Regions from separate parts of the Mesorhizobium sp. LCM 4577 genome, predicted to be linked through region 3. Evidence: predicted binding sites of a transcription regulator. Region 3 holds the regulator's gene; each other region holds the start of a gene.

Region 1 (4,888 bases), on a different contig from region 3:
GCGAGGAAACGCTACTTCGTCAGGTCGAGCGCCGCCGTCAGATCGCCCATCGGCGGCTGGTCGTTGTTGCGCAGCGCCTTGTCGCGGGCGACGATGCCGGGCAGCACCGGCAGGTCGTAGCGGTTGGTGATGAAGCGCAGGATCGAGGTGGTGTCGTACTGGGTGTGGTCGACGATACCCATCTTGGCATAGGGCGAGATGATGAAGGCCGGGATGCGGTTGCCCGGGCCCCAGCGGTCGGCCTTGGGCGGCGCGACGTGGTCCCAGAAGCCGCCATTCTCGTCATAGGTGATGACGACCAGCATGTGAGCCCATTGCGGGCTCTTCTCCAGATGCGAAACGAGGTCGGTCAGGTGCTGGTCGCCGGAGGTCACATCGGCATAGCCGGCATGTTCGTTGAGGTTGCCCTGCGGCTTGTAGAAGGTGACGGCCGGCAGTTTGCCGTCGTCGATCGCCTTGATGAACTCGACGCCGTCGAGGCCGCCATCCTTGATGTGCTCGGCCCGCGCGGCCGTGCCCGGCGCATAGGCCGCGAAATAGTTGAAGGGCTGGTGGTGGAACTGGAAATTCGGCACCGGCGTCGCGTTCTTGCCGTCGAGCGCGGCCTGCCAGGCGCCCGAGTACCAGGCCCAGGAAATGCCCTTCAGCGACAACAGGTCACCGATGGTGATCTCGTGCTGCGGCGGCAGCGTGGTCGGCTGCGCCGGATCGGCCAGCGCCTTGTCGCCGCCCTCGGCCGGCTTGTTGGCGCTCGGCTGGTAAGGCGGCTGCATGGTGTTGACGGCGTAGAAGTCGGGCGTGATGGCGCCGTCATTGGCGAATTTCGGCACGCCGCCAAGTGCGGAGGCCGGTGAATTGTCGGCCGGCTTCAGCGTCACGCCGTCCGGTTCGACGACGGCGATCTGGCCCTTCACCGGGCTGGTGGCGGCGTTCGGGTAATAAGGCGCGCAGGCGCAGGCGAGCATGAAGTGGTTGAGGAAGGAGCCGCCGAAGGCGCCCTGGAAGAAATTGTCCGCCAGCACGTATTTCTTGGCGATGTTCCACATTGGCAGGACCGAGCCGTCATAGTGGCCCATCACCAGCGAGCCGGAATCGGCCCAGGCGACGAACTTGTCGTTCTTGCCGCCGTCGATCTGCATCTGCTCCTGGTAGAAGCGGTGCCAGAGATCGTGCGTGACGACGTTGGTGCCCTCGTTGAAGCCCTTGGGATCGTCGATCGCGAATGTCGCGTTGGCCAGATGCGCGCTCTGCGCCTCCGTCACCGCCGGCGTGACGCCCTTGCCGGTCAGCCCGCCCCAAGCCGGCGGCAGTTCGGAAAGCGGCGTGCCGTCGCGGTCGAGCTGGCGCGCCTGGCCGGGCGAGACGTTGGCCAGGCCGTTGGCGCCGGGGAAGCCGCCATAGAGGTTATCGAAGCTGCGGTTCTCGGCGTAGATGACGACGACGGTGTCGATCTTGTCATAGCCGGGAGGTGCCGCGTGGGCAGCAGCGGAGAGCGATGCCAGCGCTGTGGAGGCGAGGCAAAGGGAGAGAAAGGTTCGGGTCATCGGGAAATGCCTCGTGGCTTGGGAATGGCTGGAGGACGGCAATGCAGGGACGCAGCTGCATCAATGCCCAGCTACTTCGACGCCTTGTCACCCATGTGACAGTTCCGCAGCGTCCGAACACGGTTTCGTGAGCGAGGAAGCCAGTCATCAATCCGTTGTACTAGCCTCCTACTTCGCCAAAGAACCCAGGGATGTCGCCGAAGATGATGGGACGTTGGAGAAATCAGGGGATCGCCATTGGCGCGGCCGCGATGATCGTCTTGACCGCGCCTGCCAACACCGCGCAGCCTTCCGGCGTCCATCCCGGCCCGATGTCACGCCAGGACGCCTTCGCCCGCGCCGAGGCGCTGACGGCGTTGGGGCGGCAGATGTTCTTCGATCCGTCGCTCTCGGCCTCGGGCAAGCAGGCCTGCTCGTCCTGCCATGATCCCAACCACGCCTTCGGACCGGCATCGGCGGCACCCGTCGAGATGGGCGGACCTAACCTCGACCGGCCCGGCATTCGCGCCGTGCCGTCGCTGCGCTACCTGCAGGCCGCGCCCGCCTTCACCGAGCATTTCTACGACTCCGAGGATGAAGGCGACGAGAGCGTCGACAACGGCCCGACCGGCGGCCTGACCTGGGACGGCCGTGCCGACCATGGCAAGGATCAGGCGAGGATCCCGCTGCTGTCGCCCTTCGAGATGGGCAACAAGGACGAGGCCCAGGTGGTCGCCAGTCTGCGCAAAGCGCCCTATGCCGACGCCTTCAAGGCTGCCTTCGGCGCCGATGTCTTCGACCATCCGCAGGACGCCTTCGACGCCGCGGTGGAGGCGCTCGGCACCTTCGAGCAGAGCAGCACCGATTTCTATCCCTATTCCAGCCGCTACGACGCCTTCCTTGCCGGCAAGGCGCAGCTCTCGGCGCAGGAGCTGCGCGGCCGCATGCTGTTCGAGGACGAGGCGAAGGGCAATTGCGCGAGCTGCCATTTGAGCGAGCCCGCCAATGACGGCGAGCCGCCGCAATTCACCGATTACGGCCTGATCGCGATCGCAGTGCCGCGCAATCCGGCGATCCCCGCCAATGCGGATCCTAATTATGTCGACCTCGGCCTGTGCGGTCCGCTGCGCACCGACTTCAAAGGGCGGACGGAATATTGTGGGCTGTTCAAGACGCCGACCTTGCGCAACGTGGCCTTGCGCAAAAGCTTCTTCCACAATGGCTATTTCCACACGCTGCGCGAGGCGGTCGCCTTCTACGCCAGCCGCGACAGCGATCCCGCGCGCTGGTATCCGAAGAAGGCCGATGGCATGGTCGACAAATTCGACGACCTGCCGAAAGCCTACTGGCCGAACCTCAACACCGACCCACCGTTCAACGGCAGGAAACCCGGCGACAAGCCGGCGCTGACCGACGCAGAGATCGACGACATCGTCGCCTTCCTCGGCACGCTGACCGATGCCGACCAGGCGGGGCAGTAGGGCCAATGGCTACGGAGATCGGTAGACGCACGGCCTGATTGCAGCCGAGGTCCGGATATCCACCATAAATGTGTGCCAATGTGAGCCACGTCATAGGAACGCCAAGTCGCGCCTGCTATGTTGCCCATCTCTTCACAGATGGAGTCTCCGATGAGGTTCGTCGCGGTGCAGGAGCCGCCCGGGAGCAGCTGGGCGGTGTTCGACGCGGGCAATGGGTCGCCGGCGGAATATGCCGGGCGGGTGCTTATCGGCCTGACATGGCGTGAGGCCCGCTGGTTCGTCGCCGCGGGCAATGACCATGCAGCCTGGCCGCGGCCCGGCCGGCCAGCGGGGCAACTGCGGCTCGTCAGCGGAGGCGGCTCGCAGCCGATCCGGGAAAGGCACGGCCAAACAGGCGGTTGAGAAGGCGCGCTGCCAGATTGATTCAAGGCAGCGCGGCCGCGGTTGCACCTCTCATTGCGCCGGCGCGTAACGGCTCACCACCATGCCGCAGGCATAGGCCTTCGAGCTGAGAAGCTTCAGGCTTGAAAAACCACCCTGGTCGAAGATGCGGCGGCCGCTGCCCAGCACCGCCGGATTGATGAAGAGCTGGAATTCGTCGACCAGGCCCGCGGCGATCAGCGCGGACGCAAAGCCCGCACCGCCGAACACGGCGATATCGCCGCCCGCGCCTTGCTTCAGCCTGCGCACCTCGCGCGGCAGATCGCCGCTCACGACCCGCGTGCGCTCCCAGCGCGATGCTTCGAGCTTGTCGCTCGCCACAACCTTCTCAATCTCGACGATGCGTTGCGCGAAGGCGTAGAACGGGTCCTTCGGATATTTCCTCGCCGCGTTGCCCCAATGGGTCAGATACCCCTCCTCAGCCATCTTGCGGCTCAACAGGATGGTGTCGATCGCCGTGAAAACAGCGTTGAAGTCCCGCTTGAGCTCCTCGTCCCATGCGCTGTCGTCGCCCCATTCCCAGAGCTGCCAGCGGCGGTCCTCGTCGGAGCCGACAAAACCGTCAACCGACATCTGCATTTGCAGGATGAGCTTTTTCATGTCCGGTCTCCCTGTGAAAGCTCAGGCCGCAGCGTGCGAACGGGCGATAGCCCGTGCCCAGGCTTCGAAGCTGGTCGGCGTGGCGTTTTCGGCCGTGGGGGCTTCCAGCGCCCAGCGCTCGCCTCTGTTGAAACTTGCCGCCGTCTCGCCAAGCGCATCGGCAAAACTCGCCGATATGCCATTGGCGACCATGCCGGCCCGCGCTTCGGCGAACGGCGCTTCATGGTAGGCGACGTCCTTGCCGATGGCCCGGCCCAGGATCGTGGTGGCCTGTTCGAGCGTGTAGGAACCGCCGCCATGCAATTCGACAACGCGTCGGGCCGGGAAATGTTCGGCACTCAATAGCGCGGCGGCGCGCTCGCCAATGTCCTTGGCGGCAATCAGCGGCATCGGCAGGTCGCCACGGAAGGGCGAGGCGAAGACTCCGGACGCCGCCTGCTCGAGGAAGCCCATGCCCTTGATGAAATTCTCCATGAAGAAGGCAGCGCGCAGATAGACGAGTTCCTCCAGGCCCAGCGCGGCGAGCCGCTCTTCCATCAGCGCAGCGCCAAGCGAGGTACCCATTCTGAGATGGGCGTTAAGGCCGCTGAGCAGTACGATCCGACGCAAGCCCGCCTTGCCGATGGAGGATACCAGCCGTGCGCCGACCTCGTCCTCAAAGCGGTGCAGATCGGGCGCGGTGACATCGAATGGGATCATCACGTAAGCGCTGTCGGCGCCCGAGAAGGCAACGTCGAGCGCCGCCTGGTCGTCAAGCGCAACGCCCAGGCTGCGGGCGATGCCGCGCACCTTATGCCCTGCCCTGGTCAGCCTGACCGAAACCTCGGCGCCGACTTCGCTGGT
Region 2 (4,888 bases), on a different contig from region 3:
GTGCCAGTAGGGGTAAAGCACCGGCGGCCGGCTGACGCCATCGAGGCGCTGCCGCTCCTCTTCGGTGAGCGAAAGGCTTGCCGCGGCGAGGTTGTCCTTGAGCTGCGCCTCGTTGCGCGCGCCGATCACCAGCGAGCTTACGGCGGGGCGGCCGAGCAGCCAGGCAAGTGCCACCTGCGCGCCCGAGACGCCGCGCGCCTTACCGATGTCGGAGAGCACGTCGACGATGCGCCACAGACGATCCTCGTCGCGGATCGGCGGTTCCGTCCAGCCGCCAAGCTGACGCGCGGTCGGGCTGTCGCGACGGTATTTGCCCGACAGCAGGCCGCCGGCCAGCGGGCTCCAGACCAGTACGCCCAGGCCCTGGTCGACAGAGATCGGCAGCAATTCGTATTCGGCCTCGCGCGCTTCCAGCGTGTAGTGGATCTGCTGGGTGACGAAACGGGCCTGGTGGCGGCTGTCGCTGACGGCAAGAGCCTTCATCACTTGCCAGCCCGCCCAGTTGGAGCAGCCGATGTAACGGATCTTGCCCTGGTTGACCAAGGTGTCGAGCGCCGCGATCGTTTCCTCGACCGGGGTGAGCCCGTCCCACTGGTGGACGAAATAGACGTCGATGACGTCGGTTCTCAGCCGCTTCAGGCTCTTTTCGCATTCGCGGATCAGATGGTGGCGTGACAGGCCTTCGTCATTGGGACCGGTGCCGATGCGCATGCGCGCCTTCGAGGCGATCAGCACATCATTCTTGCGCTTGCCGCCGAGCGCTTCGCCGATGATCTCTTCCGACAATCCGTTGGAATAGACGTTTGCCGTGTCGATGAGATTGATGCCGGCATCGATGCAGGTGTCGATGATGCGTCTCGCCTCCGCGAGGTCGGAATTGCCGACGGCGGCGAACGGACCGGTGCCGCCGAAGGTCATGGTGCCAAGCGTCAATGTCGAGACTTTCAAGCCGGATCGGCCGAGCGTGCGGTATTCCATGTCGGTCCTCGCAACTTTGTTTTGAAGAGGCGCCGTGGCCGGCGCCGGAAAAGAGGCGAGGGGATTTGTAGGACAATTCCGGCGGCTTGTCGCCCCGCTATCGATACGGGCCGATCACATATCGTCGAGGTCCGCTGCGGGCGATTGCAATAAAACCGTCATTGCGCCTCTGTATCCCAGTCGGCTCAAGGAATGTCCGTCCGGAGCCGGYGCGGATTCCGAAGCGATGATGRCTGACAGGCAGACGGAGCTGCGCGATGAACGAATTGAAATCGAATTCCGGGGCGAAGGACTGGCTTGAAGCCGAACTCGAGGACACGCTCGACGAAGACTATGAGCTGGAGCTTTCCGAACCGGCGCTCTCGCTCGAGATCGCCAAGATCTACAAGAAGTCGCATCCGCCTTCCATCGAGCGAATGACCTATTTTCGCGAGCTGCTCAGGCTGCAATCCGAACTGATCAAGCTTCAGTCATGGGTCGCCTACCACAAGAAGAAGCTGGTGGTGGTCTTCGAGGGCCGCGACTCCGCCGGCAAGGGCGGCGTCATCAAGCGCATCACGCAGCGGCTCAACCCGCGCATCGCCCGCGTCGTGGCATTGCCGGCGCCGACCGAGCGCGAGAAATCGCAATGGTATTTCCAGCGCTACGTGCCGCATCTGCCGGCGGGCGGCGAGATCGTGCTGTTCGATCGCTCCTGGTACAACCGCTCGGGTGTGGAGCGCGTGATGGGCTTTGCCACGCCGGATCAGGTCGAAGAGTTTTTCCACGACGTGCCGGAATTCGAGCGCATGCTGGTCCGCTCCGGCATCACGCTGGTGAAATACTGGTTCTCGATCACCGACGAGGAGCAGCAGATGCGCTTCCTGATGCGCATCCACGACCCGATGAAGCAGTGGAAGCTGTCGCCCATGGACCTGCAGTCGCGCGTGCGCTGGGAGCAGTACACCAAGGCCAAGGAAGAGACTTTTGCCCGCACCAACATTCCCGAAGCCCCCTGGTTCATCGTCGAGGGCAACGACAAGAAGCGTGCGCGGCTGAACTGCATCGACCATCTGTTGCAGCAGATGCCGTATGAGGAGGTTCCGCATGAGGAGATCACGCTGCCGGAGCGTGTCTTCAATCCGGACTACGAGCGCCGGGTGCTGCCGCGCGAGCTTTACGTGCCGGAGAAGTACTAGCGCCCTTCCTTCTCCCCGTTTCACGGGGAGAAGGTGCCCGAAGGGCGGATGAGGGGCGGCGCCAGCGCCTACGGTTGGCCTCCAATTCGCCGCACGGGTCGTTAATCTCTGCCGGCAGTGCTGCCCCTCATTGCCCTGCCGGGCATTTCTCCCCGTATAGTGACGGGGAGAAAAAGCTGTAACTACGCCCGCCCGATCATCACATGCGTTGCATCGGCGGTCGCCACCTGCTCCGTGCAGCGGTATCCCAGCTTCAGCATATCGAGGCCGTTGAAGAGATGCTCGCCCGAGCCAAGCAGGACGGGTGAGATCGCCAGATGCATCTCGTCGATCAGCTTTTCCTCGAGATACTGCCGTACAGTCGAAACGCCGCCGCCGACGCGCACATCGTTGCCGCCGGCGGCCGCCTTTGCCTGTTCGAGCGCCGAGTGGATGCCGTCGGTGACGAAGTAGAAGGTCGTGCCGCCTTCCATCTCGATCGGCGCGCGCTTGTGATGCGTCAGAATAAAGGTCGGCACGTGATAGGGCGGGTTGGCGCCCCACCAGCCTTTCCAATCGTCGTCCGGCCATTCGCCGCGGCTCGGCGCGAACATGTTGCGGCCGAGGATCCAGGCGCCGACATTCTCGAAGCTGCGCACCGCAAACTCGTCATCGGTATCCGTCGTCCCGCCCTCCTTGCCGATCATCTGGTGGAACGAGCGGGTTTTGATCATCCATTTGTGCAGATTTTCGCCACCCAGGCCGAGCGGGTTGGCGAGGCTCTGGTCGGGACCGGCGCCGTAACCATCGAGCGAGAGCGTAAAACAATTGACACGGAGCTTGGACACGGTTTCCTCCTGAGCAGTTGTGATGTGCAAGCGGAATAGCTTAACTGATTGCATTTTGCAATCAGTATTCTGCAGGGTGAACAAAATCCACCGGGCAGAATGGCCGGCCGGTCATCCAGCAAAGGCATCAGATCAGTCGGGAGGGAGCCTATCCCCTCAGCATTTCCGCCACGGTCGGCGCGAAATAAGTCAGCACGCCGTCGCAGCCAGCGCGCTTAAGCGAAAGCAGCGATTCCAGCATCGCCTTTTCGCCGTCGATCCAGCCATTGGCGGCCGCTGCCTTGATCATCGAATATTCGCCCGACACCTGATAGGCGAAGGTCGGCATCTGCAGCTCGTCTTTCAGCCTGCGGATGATGTCGAGATAGGGCAGGCCGGGCTTGACCATCAGCATGTCGGCGCCTTCGGCGAGGTCCTGTTCGGCCTCGCGCACCGCCTCGTCGGAATTGGCGTGGTCGATGTAATAGGTCTTCTTGTCACCCTTGAGCAGGCCGGCGGTGCCGACCGCCTCGCGGTAGGGGCCGTAGAAGGCCGAAGCGAACTTCGTCGCATAGGACATGATCGCCACATCCTGGAAGCCGTTGGCGTCGAGCGCGTCGCGGATGGCGCCGATGCGGCCGTCCATCATGTCGGACGGCGCGATGATATCGGCGCCGGCGGCGGCCTGGATGACGGCCGCGGCAGCGACTTGGCTCACAGTCTCGTCATTGACGATGATGCCGTCGCGCAGGATGCCGTCATGGCCGTGGCTGGTGAACGGGTCGAGCGCGGCATCGGTGATGATGCCGATCTCCGGCACCGCGTCCTTGATGGCGCGCGTGGCGCGGTTGATGACGTTGTCCGGGTCGAGGATGTGCGAGCCGGTCTGGTCGCGTAGCGCAAGCTCGACATTGGGGAAGGTGGCGATGGCCGGAATGCCGAGCTTGGCGGCGCGCTCGGCCTCCTTCACCGCGAGATCGACGGACAGGCGGTAGACGTCCGGCATGGCGGCGATCGGCTCGCGTGTGTTCTTGCCGTCGACGACGAAGATCGGCCAGATCAGGTCGTTTACCGAAAGCTGGTTCTCCTGCACCAGCCGGCGCGACCAGTCGGCCTTTCGCATGCGCCTCAGCCGCCGGCTGCCGGTGATCTCGTCGACGCTGCGCGCGCCGGCAGGCTTTGCGGGGGTGAATTTGTTCATGGCCGAAACTCTCTTTTGCGCCGGCTTTTACCACGCGTCTCCGCCGCTGACCAATGCGACACGATTGTGCCAGCCGGAGCCTAATTCCTCGCCCCCGCTAAAAGCGGGGGAGAGGTGTCCGCGAAGCGGACGGAGAGGGGGCCTTCGTAGGGCGGAAGTCTTCCAATACGAGGGCCTTTGCCGACGGAACCGGCGTTCCCCCTCTCCGTCTCGGCTTCGCCGAGCCACCTCTCCCCACTTCGTGGGACGAGGAATCTCAGGGCTGTCCGTTCCCCGAAAGGATCTGCGCCGCGCCCCTGATGGCCACCCGGAACGCCTCGTCGAAGCTGACGCCGCGCACCTGCCAGCGATAGGTCTTGCCATGATCGGCCAGCCGCCAGTCGGCGATCCAGCCCAGGTCCTTGTCGCTCCACACGATGCTGCCGGCGAGTGCTCGGGCCGCTCCAGCTCTTTTCGCGAGCTTGTCGAGCCTTGCCGTATCGGCTCCGGGAAGCGCCTTGCCACTCAGGCCGCCAAGCTGCCCGGCCTTTGGAAAGGTGACGCGCATCAGCAATGGAAAGGTGGCATTGGAAAAGGATTCGCGCATCGTTTTGCCCTGATCCTCATCTGCCGTCAGAACGAAATGCCGCGAGCCTTGCTCGACGGTCATGAAGACGGCGATCGGCGGCCGCTCGCCGAGCCAGGGCCTGCTGCCGAGCTGCGCCAAGAGCTTGTCGACGACGGTC
Region 3 (4,888 bases):
GTCAGGTAGAACACGTCCTTGTTCTCAATCAGGCGGTCGTAGCCGACAACCGGGATGCCTTCGTCGAGCGCCTTCTGCACTGCCGGACCGACCGCCGAAGCGTCCTGCGCAAGGATGATCAGCGCGTTGGCGCCCTGCGAGATCAGGCTTTCGACGTCCGTCAGCTGCTTGCCCGGATTGGACTGCGCGTCGGCCGAAATATACTTGTCGCCGGCGGCCTCGATGGCGGCCTTCATCGCCGCTTCGTCGGTCTTCCAGCGCTCTTCCTGGAAATTCGACCACGAGACGCCGATCACCTTGTCCTTCGCCTCGGCGACCGACGCCAGCGTCAGCGACATGGCAACGCCCGCCAGGATGGCGGCTGCGAATTTCTTCATGATATCCTCCCTGCGCCCGTATGGCGCGACCCAGACTGGCCCGAAGGCCGGCACAGAGGCTTTTTTTCGAGCCTCGAAAAAACACTGATCCAACGCTGTGCCGCTGTCAACTCGGATTCTGATGGTTTTTGAGGTGCCGCGAACTTTTTTTCGAGCTCCGCAATAAATAATGACAGCGTCGGCTGCTTCTGCCAGTATCCCTAGCATGTCACCGGCGGCCCATGGCATCATCAAGCCGTGATGACCAGGAGGAAATACTTCAGCCAATGTCGGTCGGAATCCGCCACGACGATCTGCGCCGGCGCAACCGCGCCATGGTGATTTCGGCCGTGCGCCGCGCCGGTCAGCCATCGCGGACGGAGATCGCGGCCACCACCGGGCTCAGCCACTCGACCATTTCGGCGATTTCCGCCGATCTGATCCAGGAAGGCATTCTCACCGAAAGCAAGGCCAGCGAGCCGACGGCGTTGAAACGCGGCCGGCCGCAGATCGGCCTGGCGCTCAACCCCGAAGCCGCCGCGGTGCTGACCGTGGTGTTGTCGCTGAACTTCCTGTCGGTCGCCGTCATCGACTATGCCGGCCAGGTGATTGCCGAGGAGCAGCAGCGCCTGGACACACTTGTCATGCCGCGTGAAGAACTGATCGGCGAATGCATGGCGATCGTCCGGCGTCGGTTGCAGGATCCCGACCTCGACGTCGGCAGCGTCGCCCGCATCGCCATGGGTATCCAGGGCATTACCGATTCCCACGCGCGCGCCATGCTGTGGTCGCCGATCACGCCGCTGACCGACATTCCTTTTGCCGACATCCTCGAGAGGGAATTCGGCATTCCAGCCACCATGGAGAACGACTGCAACATGATGGCGGTGGCGCTGCAGTGGCGTGACCCCAACCGCTATCGCGACAATTTCATCGCCATTCTGTTGTCGCACGGCATCGGCATGGGCCTAGTGCTAAAGGGCCAGTTGTTCACCGGCACACATTCCTCCGGCGGTGAGTTCGGGCACATGATCCACCGTCCGGGCGGCGCGCTTTGCCGCTGCGGCCGGCGCGGCTGCGTGGAGGCCTATGCCGGCAACTACGCCATCTGGCGCAGCGCCATGGGCATAAGCGAGGATGCCGCGCCGACGGACGTCGGCGACGCCGACATGCGCGCGCTTGCCGCGAAGGCCCGGCTCGAGGAAGGTCCCGAGCGGGAGGCCTATCGCCGGGCCGGCGAGGCGCTGGGCTTCGGCCTCGGCAGCCTGTTCGCCCTCATCGATCCGGCGCCCGTCGCCATGGTCGGCGTCAGCGCGGCCGCCTTCGACCTGATCGAGCCGGCGCTGAGGAAGGCGATCGCCCAGACCGCCGGCGGCCAGCATTCGGAATCGATCTCCTTCGACACCGAGCCGAACGAGCTGCCGCTGATCCGCGAAGGCTGCGCCATGCGCGCGCTGACCTTCGTCGACCAGGAGATTTTCGCGCCGGGGGTTCAGGCAAGAGCGGGCAAGCACGTCGCTTGAGCCACTTTGAGTGATCGTTGGTTTCGAGTGTCCCGCTGGACACCGGAGATTAGCGAAGGCCCCGAAGCTTCGTCATTCCAGGGCGGAGCAGGAGCGAAGCTCCGTCGCGGAGACCCTGGAATCCATTCCGTTACCTCGGACGTCGGGCGCAGCCGAGCAGAATTCTGCGCCGCCGCAGCGCGTCGACGTCACGGAATGGATCCTCGGGTCTGCGCTGCGTCGCTACGCTCCTTGCTCCGCCCGTCGATGACGAAGCACGACCGTCCCGGCTACTCGCCAACGCATGCGATCCGGTAGCGGACGCGTCATTCTGCGAACGGCGAACCTAATCCTCCCGGATCGCATAGCCCGCCCCGCGGATGGTGCGGATGACGTCGGGCATGCGGCCGTTGTTGACGGCCTTGCGCAGGCGGCCGACATGGACGTCCACGGTGCGCTCGTCGATATAGATCGTCTCGCCCCAGACATTGTCGAGCAGCTGGCTGCGCGAGAACACGCGGCCGGGGTGGCGCATCATGAATTCGAGCAGCCGGAACTCGGTCGGGCCGAGCCTGATCTCGCTCTTCTTGCGGTAGACGCGATGCGATTCGCGGTCGAGCACGATGTCGCCGACCTTGAGCACGCTGGACAGCACCTCAGGCTTTGCGCGGCGCAACAGCGCCTTGACGCGCGCCATGAACTCCGGCGTCGAGAACGGCTTGACCAGATAGTCGTCGGCGCCGGTGGACAAACCTCGAACCCGATCGCTCTCTTCACCGCGCGCGGTCAGCATGATGATCGGCAGCCGCTCGGTCTCTGGCCGCATCCTGAGGCGCCGGCAAAGCTCGATGCCGGACACCGCCGGCACCATCCAGTCGAGCACGAGCAGGTCGGGAACGTTTTCCTGAAGGCGGATTTCGGCCTCGTCGCCGCGGGTCACCACTTCGACCTGGTAACCCTCGGATTCGAGATTGTAGCGGAGCAGCACCCCCAGCGGCTCCTCGTCCTCCACCACCATGATGCGTGGCGCGATCATCGGGGTAACCTTTTCCGTCAGGCCGCCGGCGCCGACATTGCCGTCTCGTCCTGCTTCGGACGGTTGGCGGGCAATTGCGTGCCGGTCAACACATAATAGGCGTTCTCGGCGATGTTGGTCACATGGTCGCCGATGCGCTCGAGGTTCTTGGCGCAGAACAGAAGATGCGTGCAAGCGGTGATGTTGCGCGGATCTTCCATCATATAGGTCAACAGCTCTCGGAAGACGGATGTGTATTTGACGTCGATGCGTTCGTCGTCGTTGCGAAGCTTGGCCAGCGCCGTGGCATCGCCCACCGTGTATTCCTGGATCACGCCCTGGACCTGGATCAGCACCATCTGCGCCATGGAATCGATCGAATGCGTGAGGTCGCGCGGCGCGGCGCTGACGCCGACCGAGCCGACGCGCTTGGCGATGTTCTTGGCGAGATCGCCGATGCGCTCGAGGTCGCCCGCCATGCGGATCGCTCCGACCACGCTGCGCAGGTCGTCGGCCATCGGCTGGCGCTTGGCGATCAGCGTGATGGCGCGGTCGTCGAGCTCGCGCTGCCTTGCGTCCATGATGGCGTCGTCGGAGACGACGCGCTGCGCCAGCGCATTGTCGCTTTCGAGCAGCGCCCTGGTCGAGGCGCCGACCATCGAGGCGGCAAGGTCGCCCATGTCGTTGATGAGCCGGCTGATCTGCCTCAGATCCTCGTCGAAGGAGGCGACGGTATGTTCGGCCATGATGATGTCCTCGTATGTCTTCAGCCGAAGCGGCCGGTGATGTAGTCCTGGGTGCGCTTCTCGCGGGGCGAGGTGAAGATCTTCTCGGTCCGGTCGAACTCCACCAGCTCGCCCAGATACATGAACGCCGTCTGCCGCGAGACGCGCGCCGCCTGCTGCATGTTGTGGGTGACGATGACGATCGTATAGTCGGCCTGCAATTCGTCGATCAGCTCCTCGATCTTGGCCGTCGACAGCGGATCGAGCGCCGAGGCCGGCTCGTCGAGCAGGATGACCTCGGGCTTGACCGCCACGGTGCGGGCGATGCACAGGCGCTGCTGCTGGCCGCCGGAAAGGCTGAGCCCGCTGGCGTTGAGCTTGTCCTTGACCTCGCTCCACAGCGCGGCGCGCTTCAGCGCCTGCTCGACGCGGCTGTCCATCTCGGCCTTGCTGATCTTCTCATAGAGCCTGACGCCGAAGGCGATGTTTTCGTAGATCGACATCGGGAACGGGGTCGGCTTCTGGAAAACCATGCCGATCTTGGTCCTGAGCAGGTTGAGGTCCTGCGAGCGGTCGAGGATGTTCTTGCCGTCGAGCAGCACCTGGCCTTCCGCGGTCTGCTTCGGATAGAGCTCGTAGATGCGGTTGAGCACGCGCAGCAGGGTCGACTTTCCGCAGCCCGACGGGCCGATGAAGGCCGTCACGCTGCGCTCCGGCAGGGACAGGTTGATGTCCTTCAGCGCCTTCGACTGGCCATAGTAGAAGTTGAGGTTCTTGACCTCGATCTTGGCCTTCTCGACGGTCGTCTCGGCTACGTTCAGGTCGGTGGACAACATCGGTTTCATCTGTCCTCTCTGCGTCCGGTCAGGCTGCGGGCGAAGATGCTCAGCCCGAGAACCGTCAGGGTGATTATGAGTGCGCCCGTCCAGGCCAGCTGCTGCCATTCCTCGTAAGGGCTGAGAGCGAACTGGAAGATGGTCACCGGCAGGCTGGCCATCGGGGCATTGAGATTGCTCGACCAGAACTGGTTGTTGAGCGCGGTGAAGAGAAGCGGAGCCGTCTCGCCGGAGATGCGCGCGATTGCCAAAAGGATGCCCGTGACGATGCCGGAGAGCGCCGCGCGGTAGGCGACGGAGCGGATCACCACCCAGCGCGGCGCGCCGATTGCCGTGCCCGCTTCACGCAGCGCGTTGGGCACAAGGTTCAGCATGTCCTCGGTGGTGCGCACCACGACGGGGATCACCAGGATCGACAGCGCGACGGCGCCGGCAATCGCGGAGAAGTGTCCCA

Evidence for each region. The regulator PhoB, encoded in region 3, activates phosphate uptake and scavenging genes when phosphate is short. The targets are predictions, from matches to a motif close to TGTCATNNANCTGTCAT.
Region 1: LCM4577_RS30325 (acid phosphatase) is a predicted target of PhoB. The motif match lies at 1,687-1,703, and genes of this name have one in related genera.
Region 2: ppk2 (polyphosphate kinase 2) is a predicted target of PhoB. The motif match lies at 1,124-1,140, and genes of this name have one in related genera.

Annotation. Positions count from the first base shown of each region.
Region 1 covers NZ_MDDU01000054.1:2,986-7,873, forward strand. Annotated here, with positions in the region: gene LCM4577_RS30325 (acid phosphatase) at 12-1,544, opposite strand; gene LCM4577_RS30330 (cytochrome-c peroxidase) at 1,796-3,004, shown strand; gene LCM4577_RS30335 (hypothetical protein) at 3,155-3,406, shown strand; gene LCM4577_RS30340 (dihydrofolate reductase family protein) at 3,458-4,045, opposite strand; gene LCM4577_RS30345 (NmrA family NAD(P)-binding protein) at 4,067-4,888, opposite strand, start outside.
Region 2 covers NZ_MDDU01000055.1:86,387-91,274, reverse strand. Annotated here, with positions in the region: gene LCM4577_RS32315 (aldo/keto reductase) at 1-978, opposite strand, end outside; gene ppk2 (polyphosphate kinase 2) at 1,236-2,156, shown strand; gene LCM4577_RS32305 (dihydrofolate reductase family protein) at 2,339-2,983, opposite strand; gene hemB (porphobilinogen synthase) at 3,132-4,163, opposite strand; gene LCM4577_RS32295 (DUF2066 domain-containing protein) at 4,420-4,888, opposite strand, start outside.
Region 3 covers NZ_MDDU01000056.1:53,828-58,715, reverse strand. Annotated here, with positions in the region: gene xylF (D-xylose ABC transporter substrate-binding protein) at 1-377, opposite strand, end outside; gene LCM4577_RS33455 (ROK family protein) at 644-1,879, shown strand; gene phoB (phosphate regulon transcriptional regulator PhoB) at 2,205-2,894, opposite strand; gene phoU (phosphate signaling complex protein PhoU) at 2,912-3,619, opposite strand; gene pstB (phosphate ABC transporter ATP-binding protein PstB) at 3,640-4,443, opposite strand; gene pstA (phosphate ABC transporter permease PstA) at 4,440-4,888, opposite strand, start outside.